4 regions of the Pantoea alfalfae genome follow, and region 1 is predicted to be linked to each of the others. Evidence: predicted binding sites of a transcription regulator. Region 1 holds the regulator's gene; each other region holds the start of a gene.

Region 1 (3,520 bases):
GACGGAAAATCGGGCCGGCTGGCCAGAAGTTGAGATTGATACCGGCAGCAATGTGTGGCGGCACCAGGCCCTGATGATAGAGCACATAGGAGAGCAGCAGATAATCCATGTGGCTGCGATGGCACGGCACATAGACAATCTCGTGGCCATCCTGCGCCAGCTGACGAACTTTTTCGCCGCCATTGACGTTGATGCCCTGATAGAGACGACTCCAGAGCCAGCCCATCACGCGGTCGGTGACGCGAATCGCTTCATAAGAGAAGTTGGCGGCAATTTCTTCCATCATCTCAACGGCATTCTGCTGCGCTTTCTCATGGGAGATTTTTTTGCTGCGTGCTTCATCTTCGACGGCTTTTTCAATCGCTTTGGATTGCAGCAGACGGTTGAACAGATCCTGACGCGCCGGTAAACGCGGGCCAATCGCCGCCAGCCGCTGACGGGCAAAATGGATGCGCGCCACGCGAGCCAGCTTCTGGGCGATCGACTTATCCGTACCGTGCTCCGTGGCCATACGGCGCAGTGAGACGGTCGGCGAGAAGCGAACAAAGCTGTCGCGTCCGTGCCAGATCACCGCAAAGAACTTCTGTACACCGTTCAGCACACGCAGGTGTGGCGTGGCTTCGCCCTGGACTTCACGTCCTGGTGCGCGGCCAAACATTACCGTGACCGGCAGCATCTGGATATCGAGCTTAGGATTATTGCGATGCAGATCGAGGTAATCGTGAAAGATTTTCACCGATTCGACGCTGGGCACAAAGTAGGGGAATACGCGCGGGCCATCGTGGATAAATACGTGGCGCGGCAGCAGTGAACCATCAATCTCCAGCGGAGAGAGCGGATCAGGCAGATGATGCCGCAGACACTGCGCGCGTAAAGTCAGTAAGTCGGCCTTCGAATCGTAAGGCAAAACATACATAATAGGTCGGGTCGGATCCAGACCATGTTCAGACACAGGATCGGCCGGAATGGCCTTACTTTTTACCAAAAACGACAGTGGTAAATTAAGCAATTTGTAATAGAGTTTACGCCAACCTGACATAGACAACATGAAGCCTCTTGTTAGCAAAGCGCCGCAAGCATACCAGAAAGTGCAGCGAAGATCTGTGGTGGTGCCAATTGCACGCAGCCCAGACATTGACGTCAATCCGATAAAAGGGTTCCCACATCATGGCAAATAATGCCACCGGACTTATCAGAATAATTAAAGCCGCAGGTTACTCCTGGCAGGGACTGCGTGCCGCCTGGCAACATGAAGCGGCGTTTCGTCAGGAAGCCCTGGCTGCGCTGGTCGCCATTATTATCGCCTGCTGGCTGGATGTCGATGTGGTCTCACGCATCCTGATGATTGGGTCGGTGGTGCTGGTGGTCATTGTCGAAATCCTTAATAGCGCCATTGAATCCGTGGTCGACCGCATCGGTCAGGAGCATCATCCGCTGGCGGGCCGGGCCAAAGATATGGGATCTGCGGCAGTACTGATCAGCATCTTACTGGCACTCTTTGTCTGGATCGCGCTGCTCTGGACACATTTGCGATAAGCGTTCCATATCGCGCCGGAAGCCGCGTTTTGCCTGACAATCGGTTTCCATTTCGCCAATACCTGTATATACTCACAGCGACTGTATAAACAACCAGGGGGCGGGATGAAAGCATTAACCAGCAGGCAGCAGCAGGTCTATGACCTGATTCGCGACCATATTTCTTCAACAGGCATGCCGCCTACGCGCGCAGAGATTGCTGCACAACTGGGCTTCCGCTCACCGAATGCGGCAGAAGAGCACCTGAAAGCGCTGGCGCGTAAAGGCGTCATTGAGATCGTTTCCGGTGCATCGCGCGGCATTCGCCTGCTAATGGAAGAAGAAGCCTCAGAAGGCATACCGTTGATTGGCCGGGTTGCTGCCGGTGAGCCAATCATGGCGCAGGAACATATCGAAACCCACTATAAAGTGGATCCGGGCCTGTTTAAGCCCTCTGCCGACTTCCTGCTGCGCGTCAGCGGAATGTCGATGAAAGATATCGGGATTATGGATGGCGACCTGCTCGCGGTACATAAAACCCAGGATGTGCGCAATGGCCAGGTTGTCGTTGCCCGCATTGATGATGAAGTCACCGTTAAGCGCTGGAAAAAGCAGGGTGCTATCGTGCATCTGCTGCCTGAAAACAGCGATTTCGACCCGATTGTTGTCGATACCCGTGCACAGTCTCTGACCATTGAAGGTCTGGCGGTTGGCGTGGTGCGTAACGGCGAGTGGCTCTGATTCTGAGGGCTGCGTGCATTCGCTTTCTCTGATGCTATTCTGTCTGCCCTAATTTTGTCGCTGCCTGTTTTGCGCAGCGACACTGAGCACGGAACGGCGAATGCGCTTTATCACGGCAACGGATAAAAATCTCTGGCGGCTTGCGCTGCCGATGATCCTTTCAAATATCACCGTTCCCTTACTGGGCGTGGTCGATACTGCAGTTATTGGTCATCTCGACAGCCCTGTCTATCTTGGCGGGGTTGCGGTCGGGACCACTGTGACCAGTTTCCTCTTTATGCTGCTGCTTTTTCTTCGAATGAGTACGACTGGCCTGACGGCGCAGGCGTTTGGTGCCGGTGATAAAATGGCGCTGGCACGTGCGCTGACCCAGCCGCTGATGATTGCGCTGCTGGCAGGTGTACTGTTCATCGCTTTACGTTATCCGATTATTCAGCTGGCGACCCATCTGGTTGGCGGTAATCCCGCGGTACTGGAACAGGCGGCGCTGTTTATTCAGATTCGCTGGCTCAGTGCACCCGCCACGCTGGCAAACCTGGTCATTCTGGGCTGGCTGCTGGGCGTGCAGTATGCGCGCGCGCCAGTGATCCTGCTGGTGGTAGGCAATCTGGTTAACATCGGGCTCGATCTCTGGCTGGTGATGGGACTGCACTGGGGTGTCGCGGGGGCGGCAACCGCCACGGCGCTGGCGGAGTACATCACGCTGGGTGTCGGCGGTATCATGGTCTGGCGAGTCCTGAAGCTGCGCGGTATTACGTTAAGCCTGCTGAAGCAGAGCTGGCGCGGTGACAGCGGCCGGCTGCTGCGGCTGAACCGGGACATCATGCTGCGCTCATTGATGCTGCAACTCTGTTTCGCCTCGCTGACCGTGCTGGGCGCGCGGCTGGGCCCGGATGTGGTGGCGGTTAACGCGGTATTGCTGATGTTCATTACGTTCACGGCCTATGCGCTGGATGGCTTTGCCTACGCAGTTGAAGCTTTTGCCGGCGAGGCCCATGGTGCAAAAGATGGCGGCAAACTGCTGCGTGTCTGGCACTCTGCCTGTCGGCAGGCGGTGGTGGTAGCGCTGTTCTTTTCCCTGACCTATGCCATTGCTGGCCCGCAGATTGTTACCCTGTTGACCTCTCTTCCTTCGCTGCAACAAAGTGCTGACCGCTATCTGGTCTGGCAGATCGTTATGCCGCTGATCGGCGTCTGGTGTTATCTGCTGGATGGGATGTTCATCGGCGCAACACGCGGACGTGAGATGCGTAACAGCATGGTG
Region 2 (3,520 bases), 1.1 Mb from region 1:
GGCGCCACATACCCGCGCGCTATTCTGGCTGCTACGTAACCTGCGTGCCATTGACGCACAGCTCGCATCCATTGAGTCAGAGCAGACGCTGGCCGGTGAAGATCCGCAGCACAGTGACAATCTGCTGTCACGTGAAGGGTTGAGTGGCTGGAGTGATATCCGGCTGCGCTTCAGCCGCCATCTCTCTCCCGCGTCGGCACTGTTCAGGCATGCGGTTCGCATGTCAGTGGTGCTCTGTATTGGATACGGCTTCATTCAGATAACCGGACTGGAGCGGGGATACTGGATTTTGCTGACCAGCCTGTTTGTGTGCCAGCCCAACTATAACGCCACGCAGCGACGCCTTGCCTTGCGCATCGGCGGAACGCTGGCGGGGATTGCGATCGGTTTACCCGTTTTATGGCTGGTACCCTCCATTGAAGGGCAGTTAATCCTGATAGTGATTACCGGCGTGCTGTTCTTCGCTTTCAGGCAGGTGCAGTATGCGCAGGCTACGCTGTTTATCACTCTGCTGGTGCTGCTTTGCTTTAACCTGTTAGGTGAAGGGTTTGAAGTCGCGCTGCCCCGTGTCGTGGATACCTTACTCGGTTGTGGTCTGGCCTGGCTGGCTGTCGCCTTTATCTGGCCTGACTGGCGCTTTCGTCAGCTGCCAGCTGTGGCAGAGCGAACGCTGAAAGCGAACTGTCGTTATCTGGATGCCATCATGGAGCAATATCACCAGGGTAAAGATAACCGGCTTGCCTATCGTATTGCCCGCCGTGATGCGCATAATGCGGATGCTGAACTGGCGTCTGTCGTCTCAAACATGAGCAGTGAAAGTCGTACCAGCCAGAAACTGCGTGATTCAGCTTTTCAATTGCTCTGCTCCAATCACTCATTTCTGAGCTACATTTCCGCGCTGGGCGCTCACCGCGATAAAATTACAGCGCCGGACCTGCTCGCCTTACTGGATGATACGGTTTGCTATGTCGAGGATGTGCTTCAGACGGACGTGGTCAGCGATAAACATGTTGAACTGATGCGCCAGCAACTGGCTCAGCGAATCAGCCAGCTGGCTGCAGATGCAGATACGCGTGCGCCGCTGGTGCTCCAGCAACTCGGTCTGTTGGTGGCATTAATGCCGGATGTGGCTCGCCTGCGCCGCACGCTCATTACTGACTAGCTTTCACTACTTCTGAGGTCCGGGTGTGATAAAAGCGTGCGCTGGAACCATGCATTCAGCTCCGCCCGGGTTGCCTGCGGCAGCGCAGCCGCATGGCGGCCCGTAATAGCCCCTTGCAGCGCCAGTAATGTCTGAAATCCCACGTGCTGGTTGATCGCTTTCAGCTTCAGCCAGCACTGCTTGGCCCCTATCTGGTAGAGATGATTGACGCTCATTACGCCCGCCTCAAAGAGCATCATCTCCATGCGTACACTGAGATTAGGCAAATCTTTCAGCCGCGGAGACGCTTGCCTGTCCTGCAACTCCAGCTGCGCCGTCTCTAATGAGGCAGCAGAGAGCGCCAGCAGATGGTCAGAATCGCGCCATAAGGCCTCATCAACCCGAAAGTAATTGAGGCTGACCAGTTTTCCCCGCTTGCGAAAAATCAACGGTTGCAGCGGGCGATCGGTAATGTATTCGCGCAGCGGTTCACTGGCCCGCAGATAGAGTTCGTCTTGATTAATTAAGGCAAAAACCACACTTTCGACAGCCAGAGCATACCCCCCAAACTGGGTGCGGGACTCTATTGGTCCCAATGGGGCCAGGCGCGCTCTGGAGCGCTCTACGACCGGATTCACCTTTTTCATTGCACCACCTCCATGTCAGAAATACTTCTTAAATTGCCTTGGGTATCAGGCAATTAGAAGATAGAAAAAAGTGTCAGCCGGTTCAATGAATAAATAACGCTTCAACTAATCTTGTCGCGTTTTTGCGAGGCGTTTTCAGAAATTTGGGTTGATCTTTATCCAGGATAACAGTACTGTATATTCATACAGTCAACTGCTGGTGATTAACTTATGCGAACACAACATCCTGATAATGCACGCTATGCTCATCATTACGCGTCCTCTTCCGTTCCGGCCTCTCAGGGCGGTGGAATTACTGAGTTACGCTGCAGCGAGCAGCCCGGTATGATGCAGATGCTGCTGTTGCCATTATTACAGCAGCTGAGTCAGCAATCACGCTGGCAGTTGTGGTTAACACCGGCACATAAACTGAATCGCACCTGGATGCAGGAGTCGGGATTACCGCTGGATAAAAGTATGCATATCGCCGATTCTGAACGTCTGAATGCGGTGGAAGCGATGGTCAAGGCATTACGTACAGGAAATTACAGTGTCGTTCTGGCATGGATTCCTTATGACCTTGGCGAAGATGAGCGCCGTCAACTTGAAAATGCGGCGGCAGAGGGTGACGCGCTGGGTTTGATTTTGCGGGCAAGCGGGACATCGGAAGCGCCTCTCAGACCGCAAAGTGCGATAAAAATTCAGTCGGATTTGTTTCATTAAGTAAAAATCAGAAGTTTCCCAAGCTATTTTTCTTATCTGTCGTCGCTAAACCACTGATTCTTTTAGTTCGAGCTGTGACAATGGTTTAGCAGGTTTTTAAGGCTTTTTGCCGCGACAATACTACCAGGCTAATTGTTAGAAATTGTGTATAAATCGCTGTTTTTTTACAGAAGCGCCTCACATCATACTTGTAAGTTTCCAATCTCGTTGTAGACTTTATCTCGCCAGGGTGCTCAATAACCTCCGTTTTTTGCGGTAGAGTCATAAGCGAGCGTTTTGACCCGGCGAAGGATTTAAACCAAGAGCAACCTTTTTGCTCATTGCCTATTTGGATGATAACGAGGCGCAAAATGAAAAAGACAGCTATCGCAATTGCAGTGGCACTGGCTGGCTTCGCTACCGTAGCGCAGGCCGCTCCAAAAGATGACACCTGGTACACCGGTGCTAAACTGGGCTGGTCTCAGTATCACGACACTGGTTACTACGGTAACGGTTACGAAAACAATGACGGTCCAACTCATGAAAGCCAGCTGGGTGCAGGTGCATTCGTTGGTTACCAGGCAAATCCATACCTGGGCTTCGAGCTGGGCTATGACTGGCTGGGTCGCATGCCTAACAAAGGCAACGTGACTAACGGCGCATTCAAAGCACAGGGCGTTCAGCTGGCTGCTAAACTGAGCTACCCAATCTATGACGATCTGGACGTGTATACTCGTCTGGGCGGCATGGTATGGCGTGCAGATTCAACGCAGACTAACCCAACTACTGGCCGCATCAGCGACCACGACACCGGCGTATCTCCGCTGGCTGCTGTTGGTGTTGAATATGCGCTGACCAAAAACTGGGCTACCCGTCTGGACTACCAGTGGGTTAACAACATCGGTGATGCACAGACCGTTGGTACGCGTCCAGACAACGGCATGCTGAGCGTAGGCGTTTCATACCGCTTCGGTCAGGATGACGTCGCTGCTCCGGCGCCAGCTCCGGCTCCAGCACCAGCTCCAGTTGTTGAAACCAAGCGTTTCACTCT
Region 3 (3,520 bases), 1.1 Mb from region 1:
GCTGAAAATAATGTCGAGCATCATGATCTGCACTATGGCACCAAGGAACGAATGAACGCGGGTGTTGTGCTCGCCTTCACTGCCTTCAATCGTTTCATGGATCTCCATGCTCGATTTCCACAACAGGAACAGACCGCCAAACAGCAGAATCAGATCGCGCGCCGAGAATGCATGATCCATCAGCGTAAACAGCGGATTAGTCAGACGGGCGACCCACGCGATGGAAGCCAGCAGGCCAAGACGCATCAGCATCGCGCCCATCAGACCAATACGGCGTGCACTGGCTTGCTGGTGTTTTGGCAGCTTAGCGACCACCAGCGACAGGAAAATGATGTTATCAATACCCAGCACCACCTCAAGGATGGTCAGGGTGCCCAGCGCCAGCCAGGCGTTGGGATCGGAAATCCACTCAAACATACCGGCATTCAATCCTAAACGAAAAGTAAACGGCGATTATACGCATTGAATTCGCCAATCTCCCACAAAATTGCGACATTGGTCGCGCAGGAGACGCGATTTACAGGAGAAAATGGCGCGCCAGCAGGGGACCGGTGAAGCTCTTCTTCAGGTAGAAGCCGCGCGGCAGAGTCATAATGGGCTGGCCCTGATCGCCGATTCCCTCGGTCAGTGCCTTGCTATTGGCGGCTTTGGGCCGGATTTGCAGCCAGGCACCATGCCGTGCGGTAATCTGCTCAACGCGCCCCAGCACGATCATATCCATCAGTTCCTCCCAGTCCTGTCGCAACATCTCATCTTCTTCCGCATTCGGGCTCCACAACAGTGGCGCGCCGACACGGCGTTCCCGCAGCGGAATCTCACGCCCACCTTCAACCGGGATCCACAACACCCGCGCCAGCTTGTGACGCACATGGCTGGTAAGCCAGGTTACGCCGCTGTTACCGGTCAGCGGTGCGACACAGACAAAGGTGGTTTCCAGCGGTTTACCCTGTGCATCAATCGGGATGGTTTTCAGTTCGATACCCAGATGGGCAAAGTCCTGTTCCGCTTTGCTGCCCGCGCTCGCCCCAAGGTGCCACTCCAGCAGCATGCCGACCCAGCCTTTATCGCGTTTAAGATCCGCAGGCATGGGCAGGCCGGCACGTGCAGCCAGCGTTTCCATAGGTAATCCGGCTAGATCCTGCGCGCGTGCCAGCAGGCTGGCTTCATCTTCGGGTGGTCCTGGTGGATAACGCATGTTGATAACTCATAATGATTAAAATGTGTACAGGTACGGATAAGTAAGTTGTCCCGCTAAAATAAATCGTGTCCGGGCTCGATAATAACATGATAGATCATGCTTTTTTGAGCGGATTGCCCTCATGCTATCTGCAGTGGGTCAGGGTTATCCCAGCTTACCCGCAATAATGAACAGGATCTCCAGTCCGGTTATCCACAGAAAAGTGGGATAACCCCCTTATCTTTGCGGTACTGGTTCCATTTACAGCCTTGACTTTTCGCCATTTGAACATAATTTCACCGGCCTGACCTAACCCTGAGCGATTATCTGTGGATAAAAAGCACTGTGATTATAATTTAACCAATTGTCAGTGGGCGTAAAAATATTCGCTGTTTATAAAAAGCCAATGAAGCGTGATTCTGCATTAATTTCATTTTTAATCAGTCAGATAAGGAATTAACTCTTTTCGGTATTCCCAGGTGTGATAGCAGGGTTATTCAGTTAACTCCCGCGTTCTGCACAAAGCTATCCACAGAAAAGGTGAATAAGATCGAGCTTTTTTGCAGTCTTTGTTTATAACTATGCCCTTTTCTGTGAGTTATCCCGCTATTGATGCCTCAACCCCCCATGAATCCAGTGGTTTACCGCCTGTAAGGAGTGTGAAACAATCAGGCCATTCAAATTTTGCTTTGAGGTAGTCCGGTGATCGATGATGATGGCTACCGCCCGAATGTTGGTATCGTAATCTGTAACCGGCAGGGACAAGTATTATGGGCCAGGCGCTTTGGACAGCACTCCTGGCAATTTCCTCAGGGAGGCATCAATCCCGGTGAAACCGCAGAACAGGCGATGTATCGCGAACTGTTCGAAGAGGTCGGATTACACCGGAAAGATGTTCGAATACTTGCCTCTACCCGTAACTGGTTACGTTACAAGTTGCCAAAACGTTTGGTGCGTTGGGACACAAAGCCGGTATGTATCGGCCAGAAACAAAAGTGGTTTCTTCTGCAGTTAATGTGTAATGACGCGGATATCAATGTGCAGCACAGCAGCACGCCGGAATTTGACGGCTGGCGCTGGGTCAGTTTCTGGTATCCGGTGCGTCAGGTTGTCTCCTTTAAGCGCGACGTCTATCGTCGGGTAATGAAGGAATTCGCTGGCGTGGTGATGTCTATGCAGGAGAGTGCGGGGCAGCGAAATAATCCTGCCCATCGACGTAAGAGAGGTTAGGCCACGCCCTTTATGCTCACTCAGTTGCGCGAAATTGTAGAAAAAGTGGCGAGTGCGCCGCGTCTCAATGAAGCACTCGACATCCTGGTCAATGAGATCTGTCTGGCGATGGATACGGAAGTCTGTTCCGTTTACCTCGCCGACCACGATCGTCGCTGCTATTACCTGATGGCGACGCGCGGCCTCAAAAAACCGCGTGGCCGCACCGTGACGCTGGCGTTTGACGAAGGTATCGTCGGTTTAGTGGGCCGTCTGGCCGAACCGATTAACCTTGCTGACGCCCAGAGTCACCCCAGCTTCAAATATATCCCCGCAGTCAAAGAGGAGCGCTATCGCTCCTTCCTCGGCGTGCCCATTATCAGCCGTCGTCAACTTCTTGGCGTGCTGGTGGTGCAGCAGCGCGAACATCGTCAGTTTGATGAAAGCGAAGAGTCATTCCTGGTTACGCTCGCCACTCAGATGGCGGCGCTGCTGTCGCAGTCTCAGATGGGGCAGCTATTTGGTCAGTTCCGGCAGACACGGGTGCGCGCTATTGCGGCAGCGCCTGGCGTAGCGGTGGCACCCGGCTGGGTCGATGAGACGCAGCCTCTGCTCGATCAGGTTTCAGCCGCCTCAACGCTGGATGTGCAGCGTGAACGTGAGCGTCTGTCGCTTGCCATGAGCGAAGCAACCAATGAATTTCGCCGTTTCAGCAAACGTTTCAGCGCCAGCGCACAGAAAGAGAGCGCGGCCATTTTCGATCTCTACTCTCACCTGTTAACCGATGCCCGGCTGAAGAAAGATCTGTTCGACGAGATCGAGCACGGATCGGTCGCGGAGTGGGCCGTGAAACAGGTGATCGAGAAGTTTGCTGAACAGTTCGCCAGCCTGACTGACAACTATCTGCGTGAACGCGCAGGCGATCTGCGGGTGCTGGGTCAGCGTCTGCTGTTTCACCTCGATGATACCCTGGTCGGCACCAATGCCTGGCCGGAACGCTTTGTGCTGGTCGCCGATGAGCTGACCGCCACCAGCTTAGCGGAGTTGCCGCAGGAGCGGCTGGCGGGTGTGGTAGTGCGTGACGGCGCGGCTAACTCCCACGCGGCGATCCTGACCCGCGCCATGGGCATTCCG
Region 4 (3,520 bases), 950 kb from region 1:
CGCCATCTGCTGACGGAAGAAACCGGCCATCTCGGCGATGTGCTCCGCTTCGTGCGCCATCAGCGGCTCAAGTCGCATCTGCGGGATCACCAGCTTGCCCTGCTCCACATGGTTAAACGGTGAGTCGAGCGCCACAAAGCGGTCGCCCGCTTTTTCGCTAAGCCCTGACATCTCCTGCAGGCGGTTAAAACTGTTGAGCGATCGCAGCGTGGCGGAGGTGACCACCACATGCGGAATTTTGCGCCACAGCATTTTCTCCAGCTGGTCGCTGACGCGGATGCCGGCGCAGTGGAACAGCAGATGCGCCTGACCTTCGCGCAGCTCGCGGGTAATCCACTTCGATACCGGCGCGCCAGAGGCTTTTTCCATTGCCGCCAGCCGCCAGAGTTTGCTGATTGATTCGAACCAGCCAAACTGACGATTGAGCTGGAGCAGGTTGCGATGCAGCCGCACCATATCGACCTTGCCGGTCTGCTCACTCAGCGCATTAATCAGGCCTTCACTCAGTCCCCGCAGGGCATCGCTGAGTTTGAACAGCCGGGCGCAGAGATCCAGCAGCTCCTGCGGCAGCGCACCCAGCACAAAGCGGTATTCGCCCGGCTGGTTATTCGGCGGCAGCAGCGGATTCAGCGCCTGCGCGGTGATGGTCAGCAGTTCGCGCAGCTCATCACAGTGTGCTTTCAGTCGCTCAGGATTAGCCAGCGGCGGCGGCGACTTCGGCCGCATCTGCGTCATGATGCTCTCAACCAGCTTGATAAACAGGTCAAGCTGCAGGCTGCTCCAGCCCGGCGTGATGTCGGCGCTCATCTCCAGCGCATCGCGGGCCACTTCCGGCAGGTGATGTCCTTCATCCAGTACCAGCATCAGGTTTTTAGCGGGCGGCAACACTGACTCATTCTCCATCGCCGCCATCACCAGCGCATGGTTCGCCACCACCACATCCACCTGCTCGATTTCACGCCGCGCCACAAAGAACGGACATTCACGATACCAGTGGCAATGCGAACCCAGACAGCTCGCTTTGTCGGTGGAGAGGCGCTGCCAGAGGCTGTCGCTGACGTTCTCCTCGCTGTGATCGCGCAGGCCATCCCACTGGTAGCGATCCAGTGACTTCTGTAAGCGACCACACTGCGTCTGTTCTTCTTTGGTACTACTGACGGCGTCATCATCCAGATAAAGCAGCAGATCGCCCTGCTGATCGTCATCGGCCGCCATCGCCGCCAGATTGCGCGGACAGACATAGCGCCCGCGGCCAAACGCGGCGGTAAAAGTGAGATCGGGGATGATTTTCTTCAGCAGCGGCAGATCTTTCGTGAAGATTTGATCCTGCAGCGCCACGTTGGCGGTGCTGATCACCAGCTGCTTTTCCTGAGCGCGGCTGGCTGCGATGCCCGGAATCAGATAAGAGAGGGTTTTGCCCACGCCAGTCGGTGCTTCGACCGCCAGATGGCGCGCGTCGTCACCCGCCAGGCATTTCGCTACTTCAGCGATCATCTGGCGCTGCGGCGCACGTGGAATGAAATCAGGCACCTGCTGCTGAAGCGCTTTATACCACTGCGCTATCTGGCTTTTTACTGCGGCTGTCAGGGCCATGATTTGCGTTACCACACCGAAAAAATGGCCTGTATTTTTACACAGTATCCTGGCGGCGTCAGCTTTCGCGCCGAATTTTTCGTGACCCGCCGTAAAATCAGCGGTTGTCCGACAGCGGTGTTTTACGCCAGCACTTTGTACATATAGGTGGTGGCATCCAGCACGCCTGCGATGGATTCGGCATAACAGGGAATCGACCCCGCCACCTGCCAGCCCAGCGAGCGATAGAGATCGCTGGCGACATCGCCGCTGCGCGTATCCAGCACCAGCAGGGTTTTGCCCTGTGCGCGTGCCCGCTGCTCAGCGCGCTGCATCAGTTCACGGGCGATGCCCTGACGGCGCGCCTGCGGGTGCACCAGCAGTTTGCTGATCTCTGCGCGGTGGCGGCCATTAGGCATGCCGCTGCGGCTGATGATGACCGTTGCCACGATGCGCCCGCGCTGACGCGCGACCAGTAATTCGCTGTCGCCGCTGGTGATGCTGGCACTCCGCTGCTGCCAGAATCGCACCATCACCTCATCATCTTCAGCATCAATAAAACCGACGCTGGCACCGTCTGCCACGCAGCTCTGCAAAACGTCGGTCAGTTCACCCAGCAGCTGTTGCGCCTGGGCCGCGCTGAGAGTTGCGTAATCCGTCATGGTTTCGCCACCACCAGTAAGTAACGCGCGCCGTCAGTCAGGTGCGCCTCAAAAGCCGATTTACCGACCAGATGAAACCGCAGGCAGTCGCCGGGCTGTAGCGTCCACGCCTGAGACCCCATCGTGACGGTAAGACCGCCCTCGCGCAGCCAGATATGCTGCTCCAGCCCCTGAATGGGTGGCACATCATAATCGATTCGCGCACCAGGCCGTAACCTGCCCTCCACGAGTTCACATCTAAAATGAAGTGCAGGTGGTGAAATATTCCGACGGATAAAACCGCTGGCGTCATCCTGCCACACCGGCTGCTGATCCTCTTTGACCAGCTGACTGGACTCTTCTTCCACTTCACTGAGCAGGCGCGACATCGTTAAGCCGTATGCAACACACAAACGATTAAGCAGTGCCGCCGTGGGACTGGTCTCGCTTCGCTCAATGCGCGATAATGTCGCGCGGCTGATGCCGGTAGCGACAGAAAGTTCATCAAGTGACCAGCCGCGTTGCAGGCGTAATTCTGCCAGCCGCACCGCCAGTCGTTGCTCCGTATTCAGCTCCGGCATGGTGTTCTCTCATTTTTGGGAATAATTCTCTTATTTGAGATATAGCCTGGAAAAGCCGTATCAGTCAAGTTGTACATTGAGAAATGTATTGTACAACTTAATTTGCTTCGTTATGGTAATCGTACTCAGACCAATCGAAAGAGGAATTTATGACCTTATACAGTATCGGTGACGTCGCCGAGCGCTGTGGCATAAACCCAGTCACCCTGCGCGCCTGGCAGCGTCGTTATGGCTTACTGAAGCCGCAACGTACCGAAGGCGGACATCGTCAGTTTGACGAAGAAGATGTGCAGCGCATCGAAGAGATTATGCGCTGGATTGAAAGTGGCGTGCCGGTCGGTAAAGTGAAGGCACTGCTGGAAGGTGGCGATGTTGATGCACACGATGGCTGGACCACACTGCAGGATGAACTGATTAGCGTACTGCGCCACGTCAGGCCTGCTAAACTTCGTAATAAAATTGCCGCGATTGGTCGCGAACATCCGATTGATGCGCTGATTGATCACGTTTTTATGCCAGTGCGCCAGAAGCTGAGTCTGGATCAGAACACGGCCCGCACCATGTGCAGTCTGCTTGATGGTCTGCTGATCGACTATGTTGCATTTTGTCTGACCGCCAGTCGCAAAAAATCGGGTAAAGATGCGCTGATTATTGGCTGGGGCATCGACGATCGGACCCGTATCTGGCTGGAAGGCTGGCGTCTTTCGCAGCATGGCTGGCGGATTG

Evidence for each region. Region 1 encodes LexA, which represses DNA repair genes until DNA is damaged. Its sites were predicted from a motif close to TNCTGTATGTACATACAGNA; they were not measured.
Region 2: the regulator LexA is predicted to act here: its motif matches at 1,960-1,979, upstream of sulA (SOS-induced cell division inhibitor SulA).
Region 3: the regulator LexA is predicted to act here: its motif matches at 1,427-1,446, upstream of mutH (DNA mismatch repair endonuclease MutH).
Region 4: the regulator LexA is predicted to act here: its motif matches at 1,621-1,640, upstream of dinG (ATP-dependent DNA helicase DinG).

Annotation. Positions count from the first base shown of each region.
Region 1 covers NZ_CP082292.1:3,716,331-3,719,850, reverse strand. Annotated here, with positions in the region: gene plsB (glycerol-3-phosphate 1-O-acyltransferase PlsB) at 1-1,039, opposite strand, end outside; gene K6R05_RS17390 (diacylglycerol kinase) at 1,168-1,536, shown strand; gene lexA (transcriptional repressor LexA) at 1,642-2,256, shown strand; gene dinF (MATE family efflux transporter DinF) at 2,357-3,520, shown strand, end outside.
Region 2 covers NZ_CP082292.1:2,613,024-2,616,543, forward strand. Annotated here, with positions in the region: gene yccS (YccS family putative transporter) at 1-1,162, shown strand, start outside; gene K6R05_RS12340 (TfoX/Sxy family DNA transformation protein) at 1,159-1,788, opposite strand; gene sulA (SOS-induced cell division inhibitor SulA) at 1,999-2,490, shown strand; gene ompA (porin OmpA) at 2,841-3,520, shown strand, end outside.
Region 3 covers NZ_CP082292.1:819,456-822,975, forward strand. Annotated here, with positions in the region: gene K6R05_RS03925 (TerC family protein) at 1-417, opposite strand, end outside; gene mutH (DNA mismatch repair endonuclease MutH) at 518-1,195, opposite strand; gene rppH (RNA pyrophosphohydrolase) at 1,880-2,407, shown strand; gene ptsP (phosphoenolpyruvate--protein phosphotransferase) at 2,420-3,520, shown strand, end outside.
Region 4 covers NZ_CP082292.1:2,766,277-2,769,796, forward strand. Annotated here, with positions in the region: gene dinG (ATP-dependent DNA helicase DinG) at 1-1,593, opposite strand, end outside; gene K6R05_RS13005 (GNAT family N-acetyltransferase) at 1,716-2,234, opposite strand; gene K6R05_RS13010 (XRE family transcriptional regulator) at 2,231-2,794, opposite strand; gene K6R05_RS13015 (MerR family transcriptional regulator) at 2,944-3,520, shown strand, end outside.